3 regions of the Bradyrhizobium sp. CCBAU 25338 genome follow, and region 3 is predicted to be linked to each of the others. Evidence: predicted binding sites of a transcription regulator. Region 3 holds the regulator's gene; each other region holds the start of a gene.
What was found. Region 3 encodes LexA, which represses DNA repair genes until DNA is damaged. Its sites were predicted from a motif close to TGTTCNNNNTGTGTTCNG; they were not measured.
Positions count from the first base shown of each region.

Region 1: the regulator LexA is predicted to act here: its motif matches at 2,447-2,464, upstream of ruvC (crossover junction endodeoxyribonuclease RuvC).
Region 2: the regulator LexA is predicted to act here: its motif matches at 2,906-2,923, upstream of ACM42_RS07180 (DNA recombination protein RmuC).

Region 1 is NZ_LFKY01000038.1:160,192-164,678, reverse strand. It holds gene ACM42_RS20970 (methyl-accepting chemotaxis protein) at 1-1,410, opposite strand, end outside; gene ACM42_RS20965 (YebC/PmpR family DNA-binding transcriptional regulator) at 1,615-2,361, shown strand; gene ruvC (crossover junction endodeoxyribonuclease RuvC) at 2,495-3,022, shown strand; gene ruvA (Holliday junction branch migration protein RuvA) at 3,165-3,782, shown strand; gene ruvB (Holliday junction branch migration DNA helicase RuvB) at 3,932-4,487, shown strand, end outside.
Region 2 is NZ_LFKY01000003.1:406,279-410,765, forward strand. It holds gene ACM42_RS07160 (GIY-YIG nuclease family protein) at 96-431, opposite strand; gene truA (tRNA pseudouridine(38-40) synthase TruA) at 455-1,192, opposite strand; gene fmt (methionyl-tRNA formyltransferase) at 1,192-2,115, opposite strand; gene def (peptide deformylase) at 2,256-2,783, opposite strand; gene ACM42_RS07180 (DNA recombination protein RmuC) at 2,955-4,154, shown strand; gene ACM42_RS07185 (AmpG family muropeptide MFS transporter) at 4,344-4,487, shown strand, end outside.
Region 3 is NZ_LFKY01000032.1:29,822-34,308, reverse strand. It holds gene ACM42_RS12280 (adenylyl-sulfate kinase) at 1-440, opposite strand, end outside; gene ACM42_RS12275 (hypothetical protein) at 752-958, shown strand; gene ACM42_RS12270 (molybdopterin molybdotransferase MoeA) at 1,166-2,377, shown strand; gene lexA (transcriptional repressor LexA) at 2,554-3,255, shown strand; gene ACM42_RS12260 (hypothetical protein) at 3,752-4,186, shown strand; gene ACM42_RS12255 (ComEC/Rec2 family competence protein) at 4,306-4,487, opposite strand, start outside.

The DNA.
Region 1 (4,487 bases), on a different contig from region 3:
GCGGTCGGCCCAGTCCAGATATTTCGTGCGGTATTGCTGCGGATTGGTGCCCGCAATTTCCACGTAGTCCGTGTCGAACAGGTCCTCCATCCTGACCTCGCCGCGCGCAACCGCCTGCTCGAATATCTTCGTCAGCGCATTGCCGGCCTCCATGGCACGGGTGACCAGCTCCGTGTTCTCCTCATGGATCGACCAGAGCTTGTCCTCGATCTTCTCGCCGAGCGCGGCGCTGGGACCAACGAATTGCGCGCGGGCGCCGGCCTTGGATTGCTCGACCACGCGCAGGCGGCAGGCGCCGATGTCCTCGAGGGTGCCTTCGATCATCGCCTGCGGTGCGAGCCTGCCTGCATCCACGCCGCCGATCAGCACGCCATCCATCGCGATTTCATAGACCGGCATCACCCCGCGCGTGGTTTCGAACTTGAGATGGCAGGGCAGCCGCTCGGTCTTGCGGCGGTCGTCGTGCTCGCTCTGGCCGAGCAGCACGGCGCAGCGCGATTTCAGCTTTTGAGCAAAAGTGGTGACGGCCTTGCCGGCACTGGCGACGCTCTCGCCATGGGTCTCGGCCGCCTTGGTCGCGGCATCGATCTCGGCCGCGCTCTCGCCGACCGAGGCGATGAACTCCGAAGCGCTCGCGGCATTTCCGGAGACTTCGCTGGTCGTGGCGTTCTGCTCGGCGACCGCGCCGTTGACGGTGTCGAAGACCGGGCGGATCGCCTCGATCGCCTGCGAAATGCGGTGCACGGCATCAGCCGAACCGGCGGCGTCGCGCTGGAGCGCGTCGATCTTCCTGGTGATCTCTTCCGTCGCGCCCTGGGTCTGGACCGCGAGCGCCTTGACCTCGGTGGCGACGACCGCAAAGCCTCGGCCCGCATCGCCCGCGCGCGCGGCCTCGATGGTGGAGTTGAGCGCGAGCAGCGTCGTCTGCCGCGCGATCTGTGCGATCAGATTGACGACATTGCCGATGGCCGCGGAGGATTCGCGCAGGCGCTCGACATTGGCGCGGGCTTCCTGCGCCGCGGCGCTGGCCTCGTCGGCGAGCTTGCCGGCATTGCGGACCTGCGCGCCGATTCCTTGCGCGGACTGGGTGAACTTGTCGGCGGCATGGGCGAAGGTGGAGGCGGTCGACTGCGCCGCGTTGGTCCGGCCGGTCAGGGCGTCGGTGCGGTCGCGAATGGCGGCAAGCGTCGCGGCGGTCGCCTCGGCGCCTCCGGCCACCGAATTGGCGGCGCGTTCGAGCTGGCGGATCATCGCGCCTAGCTCGAGTTCCAGCAGTTCCAGGATTTCCCGGGCCGAATCACTTTCGGCGGCCGGGGCGGGCGCGGAATGGGCCGCCGGCTGCGGAGCCTCCAGGGCTGTCGCAGGCGCAGCCTGGTCCGGCAGACGCTTCCGAAATATTCCGAACGCCATCGGGCCTCTCTTGTCGGAGAACGGTCGGGCGCTATTTTCGCAACCCGGAATGAAATCAGGGTTAACGGTGCCTGACCTCTAGGCACGGGCTAGTACGGTGTTACCTTAAAGTCGTAGAGCCTCTTTCATTCCGGTGGGTTGGCGGCCTATAAGGCCGCGCTTCCCACGCTCACCTTGGCGCACGATTCCTTAACGAGACCACGCATGGCCGGACATTCCCAATTCAAGAACATCATGCACCGCAAGGGGCGGCAGGATGCCCAGAAGTCGAAGCTGTTCGGCAAGCTGGCGCGGGAAATCACCGTCGCCGCCAAGCTGGGGACGCCTGATCCGGCCATGAACCCGCGTCTGCGCGCCGCCGTGATCGCCGCGCGCCAGGAGAACATGCCGAAGGACAATATCGAACGCGCCATCAAGAAGGCGCTCGGCAGCGACGGCGAGAACTATGACGAGATCCGCTATGAGGGCTACGGCCCTGGCGGCGTCGCCGTCATCGTCGAGGCGCTGACCGACAACCGCAACCGCGCCGCTTCCGACATCCGCTCCTTCTTCACCAAGTCCGGCGGCAATCTCGGCGAAACCGGCTCGGTGTCGTTCATGTTCGACCGCACGGGCGTCATCGAATATGACCGCAGCGTCGCCTCCGACGACGCCATGCTGGATGCCGCGATCGAGGCCGGCGCCGACGACGTGATCTCGGGCGAGAACGGCCACGAGATCTACGCCTCGACCGAAGGCTATCGCGACGTCGCCAAGGCGCTGGAAGCCAAGTTCGGTGAGCCGCGCAAGGCCGCGCTGATCTGGAAGCCGCAGAACACGGTCGCCGTCGATGACGAGACCGCCGAGAAGCTTTTCAAGCTGATGGATTTGCTCAACGAGCACGACGACGTCCAGAACGTCTACGCCAACTTCGAGGTGTCCGACGCACTGATGGCGAAGATGGGCGGGTAGGCGCTTTCGCGTCCCGGACGCGCTGCAGCGTGAAACGCTGCTGCGTCGCGCCCGGGGCACGAGACCCCACTTCCTCTGTTACTTCCGTTCTGTTTCTGTTTCCCCCGCGGCGGCCAGCCGCTATCACTGGCCCATGACTGCGCTCCCGATTCGTGGCCCCGTTCGCATCATCGGCATCGACCCCGGCCTGCGCCGCACCGGCTGGGGCGTGATCGAGGCCGAGGGCAACCGGCTGATCTACGTGGCCTGCGGTTCGGTGGAGCCGCCGGACGATTTGCCGCTGTCGAGCCGCCTGCTCGCGATCCATGAGGGGCTCGCGGCCGTTCTCTCCGACCACCAGCCGATGGAAGCCGCGGTCGAGCAGACCTTTGTGAACAAGGACGGCGTTGCCACGCTGAAGCTCGGCCAGGCCCGCGGCGTCGCCATGCTGGCGCCCGCAATGTTCGGCATCAGTGTCGCCGAATATGCGCCGAACCAGGTCAAGAAGACGGTGGTCGGCGCCGGTCACGCCGACAAGCAACAGATCGCGATGATGCTGAAGATATTGCTGCCGAAAGCCGAGCCGCCGTCCGCCGACGCGGCCGACGCGCTCGCCATCGCCATCACCCACGCCCATCACCGCCAGAGCACCGCGCTCCGGCTGAAGGTGGTGGGGATATGATCGGTCGTTCCCTGTCACCGCCGTCATGCCCGGACTTGTTCCGGGTATCCACGTTCTTTCTTGCCGGGGGCAAAGACGTGGATGGCCGGGTCAAGCCCGGCCATGACGAAAGAGAAGCGTGTGTCGCGACCGGGGACCTGAGATGATCGGCAAGCTCAAGGGCCTGATCGATTCCTACGGCGAGGATTTCGTCATCCTCGACGTCGGCGGTGTCGGCTATCAGGTGCATTGCTCGTCGCGCACCTTGCAGCATCTGCCGTCGCCGGGCGAAGCGGCCGTGCTGTCGATCGAGACCTACGTCCGCGAGGACCAGATAAAACTGTTCGGCTTCCGCACCGATCAGGAGCGCGAATGGTTTCGCCTGCTCCAGACCGTGCAGGGCGTCGGCGCCAAGGTTGCGCTCGCCGTGCTCGGCACGCTCGCGCCGGCCGATCTCGCCAATGCCATTGCGCTGCGCGACAAGGCGGCGGTGGCGCGCACGCCCGGCGTCGGCCCCAAAGTCGCCGAGCGCATCGTCACCGAGTTGAAGGACAAGGCGCCGGCCTTCGCCAATGTCGATCCGGCGGTCGTGCATCTCGCCGGCGCCGTCGACGACCAGCGCGCGCCGCGGCCCGTGGCGGATGCGATCTCCGCACTGGTCAATCTCGGCTACGGCCAGCCGCAGGCGGCTGCGGCGATCGCGTCGGCCTCGCGTAGTGCGGGCGAGAATGCCGAGACCGCGCAGCTCATTCGACTGGGCCTCAAGGAGCTCGCGAAGTGAGCGCGTCAATGGTCAATCTCGTAGGGTGGGCAAAGCGAAGCGTGCCCACCATCTTTCGAATGATCGGAGACATGGTGGGCACGGCGCCTAGGGCGCCTTTGCCCACCCTACGAGGAGTTCGCTGAGTGAGCGATCCCAAGGCCAACCGCATGGTTTCGCCCGAGCGCCGCAGCGATGATGTGGGCGACACCGCGCTGCGTCCGCAATCGCTGTCCGATTTCGTCGGACAGCAGCAGGCGCGCAAGAACCTCTCGATCTTCATCGAGGCGGCGCGCAAGCGTGGCGAGGCGCTGGATCACGTGCTGTTCGTCGGTCCACCCGGCCTTGGCAAGACCACGCTGGCGCAGATCGTGGCCAAGGAGCTCGGCGTCGGTTTCCGCGCCACCTCGGGGCCGGTGATCGCCAAGGCCGGCGATCTTGCTGCACTCCTCACCAATCTCGAAGAGCGCGACGTGCTCTTCATCGACGAGATCCATCGCCTCAGCCCCGCGGTGGAAGAGGTGCTTTATCCTGCGATGGAGGACTTTCAGCTCGACCTCATCATCGGCGAGGGCCCGGCGGCGCGCTCGGTGAAGATCGAGCTGTCGAAATTCACCCTAGTCGGCGCCACCACGCGCGCCGGCCTGCTCACCAATCCCTTGCGCGACCGCTTCGGCATTCCGGTCCGGCTCAACTTCTACACCATCGAGGAACTGGAAAGCATCG
Region 2 (4,487 bases), on a different contig from region 3:
CGGGCATCCACGTTCTTTGCCGCCCGCTGACAAGAAAGAACGTGGATGGCCGGGACAGGCCCGGCCATGACGATGTGGTGAGAGCTTGGGTCACCTCACTGGACAATCGTGTCGTAGAGATCCTGCCATTCCGGATTATCCTTCAAGATCAGCCTGACCTTCCACGTCCGCGACCAATGCTTGATGTTGTGCTCGCGCTGGATTGCGGTTTGAATGTTGTCATAGCGCTCGAAATAAACGAGCAGCTTGACGCCGTACTTCTTGGTGAAGCCAGGCACGAGTCCATTTCGATGCTCGTAGATGCGACGAATGAGGTCGCTGGTCACACCGACATACAGAATGCCATTCGGCGCGCTCGCCAGGATGTAGACCCATCCGCCATGCATGGTTGCATGTTGACGCACGTGGATGGCCGGGACAAGCCCGGCCACGACGCCTGTGTCGGCATCAGCCGCTAATAATCCACCTTCATCAGATACAGTCCCTCCGGCGGGGCGACGACGCCGCAGGCGGCGCGGTTGCGGGCTGCGAGGGCGGCGGAGAGATCGTCGGCGGTCCAGCGCCCCTCGCCGACCCAGACCAGCGATCCCACCATCGAGCGCACCTGGCTGTGCAGGAACGAGCGCGCCGAAGTGAGAATCGTGATCTCGCGGCCGTCGCGCAGCACGTCGAGCTGGTCGAGCGTCTTCTCGGGCGACTTGGCCTGGCACTCGGTGTCGCGGAAGGTGGTGAAATCGTGCTTGCCGAGCAGGCGCTGCGCCGCCGCGTGCATCGCGTCGGCATCGAGCTTGCGCGGCACGCGCCAGGCGTGGCCGGCGTCGAGCGCGAGATTGGCGCGGGTGTTGACGATGCGATAGCGGTAGTGGCGCTTGACTGCCGAGAAGCGCGCTTCGAAATCGTCGGGCACGATCTCCGCCTCGAGCACCGCGATCGGATGCGGGCGCAGATGCGCGTTGAGCCCGTCGCGAAAACGGCCCGGCGGAAACTGCTTGTCGACGTCGACATGGGCGACCTGGCCGCGCGCATGCACGCCGGCATCGGTGCGGCCGGCGCCGTGCACGCGCAGATCCGCCCCGGTCATCGCCTTCACCGCAGCCTGCAGCGCGCCCTGCACCGACGGCAGCGTCTCCTGCACCTGCCAGCCGAAGAACGGCGCGCCGTCATATTCGATGGTGAGCTTGTAGCGGGGCATCAACCGAACCGCATCGGCGGGCTCACGGGCACGCCGCGCAGGAAGTCGGCGGCCTGCATCCGGCCCTTGCCCTCGCGCTGGAGCTCGATGATGCGGATCGCGCCCTCGCCGCAGGCAATGGTGAGGAGGTCGTCGAGCACCGCGCCCGGCTCGCCCGCGCCTTGCGCGAGCTCGCAGCGCAGGATCTTGACGCGCGCATCCTCAAGCTCGCTCCAGGCGCCGGGAAACGGCGACAGGCCGTGGATGTGGCGCAGCACGGCGCGCGCCGGTCTGGTCCAGTCGATCCGCGCCTCGGCCTTCTCGATCTTGGCGGCGTAGGTGACGCCGTCCTCGCCCTGCTTCTCGAGCTGGAGCTCGCCACGTTCGAGCGCGGCCATCGCGCGCACCATCAGATCGGCACCCAGCCGGGACAGGCGATCGTGCAAATCGAGCGCAGTCATGCTGTCGGTGATCGCGATGCGCTCGGCCATGGCGACGTCGCCGGTGTCGAGGCCGACATCCATCCTCATCACCATCACGCCGCTCTCGGCATCGCCGGCCATGATCGCGCGGTTGATGGGCGCGGCGCCGCGCCAGCGCGGCAACAGCGAAGCGTGCAGATTATAGCAGCCGAGCCTGGGGGCATCCAGGATCGCCTGTGGCAGGATCATGCCGTAGGCGACGACGACGGCGGCATCGGCATCGAATGCGCGAAACTCTTCCAGTGCCTCCGGCGTCCTCAGCGTCTTCGGCGTCAGCACGGGAATGCCGAGCTTTCGCGCAGCTTCCTCGACCGGCGTCGGCTGCAATTGCAGGCCGCGCCGCCCGCCCGGCTTCGGGGTGCGGGTGTAGACCGCCACGATCTCGTGGCCGTGCGCGACGAGCTCGAGCAGCGTCGGCACGGAGAAATCGGGCGTGCCCATGAAGATGAGGCGAAGGGGCATGTGGCGAGACAATCCTCGAAAAACGAGCAAGGTACTCGTCATGGCCGGGCTTGTCCCGGCCATCCACGTTCTTCCTGCTCGGAGCGACAAAGAACGTGGATGCCCGGCACGAGGCCGGGCATGACGGCGGAGGACGTGGCCTACTCCGCCGCGCGCTTGGCGGCTTTCTCGAACTTCTTCATCACGCGGTCGCGCTTGAGCTTCGACAGGTAGTCGACGAACAGGACGCCGTTGAGATGGTCGATCTCGTGCTGGATGCAGGTGGCGTAGAGGCCTTCGGCGTCCTCCTCGTGCACCTTGCCGTCGAGATCGGTGAAGCGCACGCGCACCTTCGCGGGGCGCTCGACCTCCTCGTAATATTCGGGAATCGAGAGGCAGCCTTCCTCGTAGACCGAGAGTTCCTCGGAGGAAGCGAGGATCTCGGGATTGATGAAGACGCGCGGCTCGCGCTTGGTCTCGCCGCTCTCGTCGCGCTTGGCGAGGTCCATGGTGATCAGGCGCAAGGGCTGCGCGACCTGGATCGCCGCGAGGCCAATGCCGGGCGCGTCGTACATGGTTTCGAACATGTCGTCGGCAAGCTTGCGGATCTCCGACGTGACCTTCTCGATCGGCTTGGAGACCAGGCGCAGCTGCTTGTCCGGCAGGATGATGATTTCTCGTAGGGCCATGGCCGCGATTTAAGACGCTCGCCGGATGCGGTCAATGCGGCCAGGAACCCCGTTAACCCTCCGCTAACCATAAAACTTCAGGTTTCGTTAACCATAACAATTAACGGAGCATTCACCAAAAATGTTCGCTATTCGTTCGTGCGCCATGGCGAATCGGCTAGAAGGGTCGGCATGAACGACATCATCTTCATCCTCGGCGAGTGGCCGGTGCGCGTCGTGGACGCGCTGATCGGCTTCGGCGCCCTGGTTCTCATCCTGCTGGTGGTGATTGCGGTCGTGATCGCGCGATCCGGGCGGCGCGGCGCGGAACTCGCCATGGCCAACGCCATCCGGGCCGACGAGCTCGAGGAACGTTTGAGCGAGGTGCTGCGGGCGCAGAGCGAGTCGTCGGGCCGGGTCGATGCCATGACCCAGGCTCTGGCCGGCCGTCAGGCCGAGATGGCGCGGGCGGTGAACGAGCGGCTGGATTCGGTGACCCACCGCGTCGGCCAGTCCATGGAACACTCCACCCGCAACACCATGGAGAGCCTGCGCGCCCTGCACGAGCGGCTCGGCATCATCGACAGCGCGCACAAGAACCTCACCGACCTCACCACCCAGGTGACCACCTTGCGCGACGTGCTGGCCAACAAGCAGTCGCGCGGCGCGTTCGGCCAGGCGCGGATGGAGGCGATCGTCCAGGACGGGTTGCCGAAGGGTGCCTACGAGTTCCAGTTCACGCTCTCCACCGGCAAGCGCCCGGACTGCGTCGTGTTCCTGCCCGATCAGCGCCCGCTTTGCATCGACGCCAAATTTCCGCTGGAAGCAATGACCGCGCTGCACGACGCCCGGACCGACGAGGAACGGCGAATCGCCACACAACGACTGCGCGGCGACGTGATGAAGCATGTCAGCGACATCGCAGAAAAATATCTCGTCGCCGGCGAGACCCAGGAGATGGCGCTGATGTTCGTGCCGTCGGAATCGGTCTACGCCGAGATCCATGACGGTTTCGACGACGTGATCCAGAAGGCCTATCGCGCCCGCGTCGTGCTGGTGTCGCCCTCGCTGCTGATGCTCGCAATCCAGGTGATGCAGCAGATCATGAAGGACGCGCGCATGCGCGATGCCGCCGACCAGATCCGCACCGAGGTGATCAAGCTCGGCGACGATTTGGGCCGGCTGCGCGACCGCGTGCTGAAGCTGCAGAAGCATTTTGCCGACGTCAACGAGGACGTCCGCCAGGTGCTGATCTCCGCGGACAAGATCGAAAAGCGCGCGGGACGAATCGAGGAGCTCGATTTCAGCAAGAGCGACACGCCGGAGGCTCCGCGGCTGGTTGCGACAGCCGCGCCGGAGCTGTTCCCGCGGAAGCTCCAGGCTGGGGAGTAGAATCCTAGCGCGCTGTCATGCCCCGCGCAGGCGGGGCATCCAGTATGCCGCGGCGGTCGCGATTAACCGAGGCGCTGGTGATTACTGGATCGTCCGCCTTCGCGGACGATGACATCGAGAGGTGGAGAGAGCATCCGCCCCACCGAGCTCGCAAGAGTCTTTTCCTCCAGAATCTGCTAACACCGCCCCATGACCGCACCCGACGCGACTTCGCCCGCCGCAAGCTCGGCCCCTGCGCCCTCCTGGCGCGACAGCCTTGCCGTTTACCTGCAGCCGCGGGTGCTGATCGTGCTGTTTCTCGGCTTCTCGTCGGGGTTGCCGCTGGCGCTGTCG
Region 3 (4,487 bases):
GTCGGCAGTTGTGGATCAAATGCCGGTCGCAAGCGTGCCAACACTTGCTCCGCCCAATATCGGACAGTGCCATCCGCATTGACGCGCACATCAAAATGGCTGGGCGGTGTAAACATGCGATTGGTGTCTGCGTATCGGCTCTCCTGAATGCGATCAATCCAAATCGTGAAACTAGAACCAAATGCAGCCCGCGTTTCCTCCGTCGGGCAAATGAAGTCCGCGATCGCCGTTCCTCCCGCTTCGACTACCCGGTCACACATCCAGCTCATGCGGCGGGCATGTTCAACGCGATCTTCGTGACTAAAGCCGAGGTCTCTCGATATATTGGCCCTAACCGAGTCCGCATTGAAAACAACTGCATTGAGCAGCGGCGCCAGAATATTGGCGAGCGTCGTCTTACCCGCGCCCGGAAGCCCCATGATGAGAATTTTTCGTGTCATGGGCGCTCCTCGCTTCAAGAGAACGTGTGCCGCAGAGCTTACACCAGTTTGGCCGCCGAGCCTCAGCGGGCTGTCGGCTTGAACGCCCGTGCACGTGACGTCGCCCGGCGACGTCGGGAACGCGTTGAGGGCGCTTGGCATCTGAATGCCAGGCAGTCGCCGCGACAGGTCATGCCCTCGGTTCCCGGAGCCAAATTTGCGGAGGATGAGGAACCCAACCCCTTTGTGCATTTTTATACGGAGTTCCGGGAACGGAGTACCACCCTTCGGACTCATGAGTCTGTTGGGATTTCTACATCGGACTGATCGACGTGCTGGGCAAAACCTATCTCACCAAGCAAGCCTCTCTCCTGCTTGAATTCGCCAGAACCACCTCGGATTCTGACCTCTCCGCCAAGCTGATCAGCAAGGCGGCCGACCTGAAGTCCCTGGCCGATCCGCTGCCCGACAAGGATCAGGATCCCAGAGCTCCCGACGTCGCACCGGACGTCGGTCCGAGCGATCCGACAGGACGTTGAGCGATGTTGGCCGTGGCGCTCGTCATTCTCGTCCTCGCCATGGCTATCCTCGTGCCGGTCTGTCTCGCCGTCCGGATCATGCCGCGGCGGACTTGAGCTCCCTGCCCACGACGGAAATCGCGCAGGATAAATCATCCTGTGTGCTGCTTTGCCTCGCGCCTGCACTCGGCTAGAACTCTCGCCAACGATTTGCAGGAGTTTCCGCCCGTGGCCCTCATGCCCGTTTCTGACGCGCTTGCCGCGGTGCTGGCGGGTGCAGAGCCGTTGCCTGAAGAGATGGTTTCCCTCGATGAGGCCTACCATCGCGTGCTTGCGCGCGACGTCGCTTCGCGGCGCACGCAGCCACCGGAGGCCATGTCGGCGATGGACGGCTATGCCGTGCGCGCGGCCGACGCGGCAACGGTCGATTCCAGGCTCGCGGTCGTCGGCGAGGTCGCGGCGGGTCGCCCGTTCGCGGGAAGGGTTGGCCCCGGCGAAGCCGTGCGGATCTTCACCGGCGGCGTCGTTCCCGACGGCGCCGATGCGGTCGTGATCCAGGAGGACACCGTCGCGGAAGGCAAGCTTGTCACGATCAAGGAAGCCGCGATTTCCGGGCGGCATATCCGCCCCGCCGGCGTCGACTTCCGCGAGGGAGACGTGCTGCTCCGCAAGGGAAGCCGTCTCACGGAGCGCGATCTCGCGCTGGCCGCCGGAATGAATCACCCGCATCTCGCCGTCTGCCGCCGTCCGAGGGTCGCGATCCTCGCCACCGGCGACGAGTTGGTGATGCCCGGCACCACGCCCGGTCACGGGCAGATCGTCTATTCCAATGGCTATGCCCTGCACGCGCTCGCCCGCAGCGAGGGCGCCGAGACCATCGACCTCGGCGTTGCCGCCGATACGCTGGAGGCCACTTCCGCCGGCATCCGTCGCGCCCGGGAGAGCGGCGCCGACATCCTGATCACGACCGGTGGCGCATCGGTCGGCGACCACGATCTGGTCCAGCAGGCGCTCAAGGACGAAGGCATCTCGATGTCGTTCTGGAAGATCGCGATTCGGCCCGGCAAGCCGATGATGCACGGACGGCTCGGCGCAATGCGCGTGATCGGCCTCCCCGGCAATCCCGTGTCGTCTTACGTGTGCGCCTTCCTGTTCATGGTGCCGCTGATTCGCGCCCTGTCGGGCCGATCAGTGATTCATCATCGCCGCGAGCGCGCCGTGCTGGGCCGCGATCTCGGTGCCAACGACCAGCGCGAGGATTATCTGCGTGCGCGCCTGGAACAGCGTGACGACGGCGCGCTCGTCGCCCATCCCGTCAGCCATCAGGACTCCTCTCTGCTTGCGAATCTCGCTGCGGCGCAGGTACTTCTCGTGCGCGCACCGTTCGCGCCGAGGGCCGAGGCCGGCACGCCTTGCGAGGTGCTGCGCCTGCCCGCCTGAGCTGCACGGCCACACGCATCGCGCGAGCTTCGCTCTGTTCACCGTAAATTAAGCAGTTGCGGAACACATATCGAACATATAGTGTCCGTTCATGATTTGTTTCGAACGTGTAGCAGCTTATCGCTGAACTCCTCGTCTCGGAATCGAACGACATCAACCGGGGGACTTTCGTCGAGATGTTGACGCGCAAACAATACGAGCTTCTACGGTTCATCAGCGAACGTCTGAAGGAAAGCGGCGTGCCGCCGTCCTTCGACGAGATGAAGGATGCGCTCGACCTGCGCTCGAAGTCAGGCATCCATCGCCTGATCACTGCGCTCGAGGAGCGCGGCTTCATCCGCCGCCTGCCCAACCGCGCCCGTGCCATCGAGGTGATCAAGCTGCCCGAGCTCCAGGCCGCCGCCGGCAGCCGCCGCGGCTTCACGCCGAGCGTCATCGAGGGCAATCTCGGCAAGGTGCGCGCGACCTCCAGCCCGCCTGTGGACGAGGGCGAGCGTCCCGTCGCGGTGCCCGTGATGGGCCGCATCGCGGCCGGCACGCCGATCGAGGCGCTGCAGACCCGCAGCCACACCATCAGCGTGCCGCCCGACATGCTCGGCTCGGGCGAGCACTACGCGCTCGAAGTCCGCGGCGATTCGATGGTCGAGGCCGGCATCCTCGATGGCGACATGGCGCTGATCCAGCGCAACGAGAGCGCCGATACCGGCGACATCGTGGTGGCGCTGATCGACGACGAGGAAGCCACGCTCAAGCGCTTCCGCCGCCGCGGCGCCTCTATCGCGCTCGAGCCCGCCAACGCCGCCTACGAGGTCCGCATTCTTCCGCCGAACCGCGTGAAGATTCAGGGCAAGCTGATCGGGCTGTACCGCAAGTACTGAGCGGTCCTGCGGTCGCTCGACACCTATTGGAGCGGATCCGCTATCCGCTCCGGCTGGATGGTTTTTCCGGTTCTGCTCAGATTGTCCGGCCCCCTCTTTCGGCGGCTCATCCTCGACACGCCGCACGACGCAACATCGCTTCGCGGCCTGAGAATGCGAGGACAGGTGTTGCGCCGGACGTTTCATGGACGATCGTTGCTGCGCCGATCGCAGCAACGGTGACGTAAGCCGCTGCCATACAATCGCACCGCCATTCCGCAAGCGAGCTGGCAATACTCGGGCTGGTCGGCGCCCGCGGGGCGCTGACGCACGCCTTCCGAATACGCATGCATCGGCTTTGTTCCTATCGAATCCGGGAAAGATAATGTGATCGCGGCTTGCGGCGCAAAGCCGCAGATTTGCCTACAACGAAGCAGAGCGTTGCTTGCTTCCACCTGATAGAGGCCTGCGCCTCCAAAAGAGGTGCGGGTTGCTATCTTCGCATGAGGAGCACCCGATGTGTGACTACAGCCTGCATGCCGTCGCGACGCGCCCCGCCGAAGTCGGCGAGACGATCGTCACGACAACCTTCCGTGGCACCTCGACGCGCGGCTTCGCCTCCGAAGCCGATCTCTCCGTCGCAGTCTGCCTGCTGCCGGGAACGGAGCTCGCTTTCGCCGACAACGTCCGTTACGACAATCGCTGGATCTGGACGCGCACCGTGAACTCCCGCGTCGGCAAGTTCGGCAAGATCGACCCGCACATTCCCGATCGCCATCATGACGCGATCGAATTCCCCGACGGCAAATACGTGCTGGTGACACAGCTCGTCGAAGGCCAGCGCGCGACCGTGCTGCAACTGCCGGTGACCCAGCCGGTTGGCGAACGCGAGCACAAGCCGCAGATCGTCGCCGACACGCGGTCCACCATCACGCGCCTGCCGATCGGCTGACGTCGTCGCCCCGGCCGATGGTCGTGGGCCAGGAATGCAATGCCATCGCCGGCCGAGGCCGGCGAGATGGTATGGTTTGCGTCCTGCGAAATCCGGTCCGACCTCCCCCGCACCGCTCCTCAATCGTCCGCCTGAAAATCCGTCTCCGATGGCGTTGCGTCCCGGTTGCGGGGCACGGCCGTCTTCGGCGCAAGGCTGCCGTCGAAATCCCCCTCGCCGGCGCCGGCCGGCAGCCAGGGGCGGCTTGTGCCTCTCGCCCTCACCGCCCGAACCGAGAAGCCGTCACCGCTCCGCGTCAGAG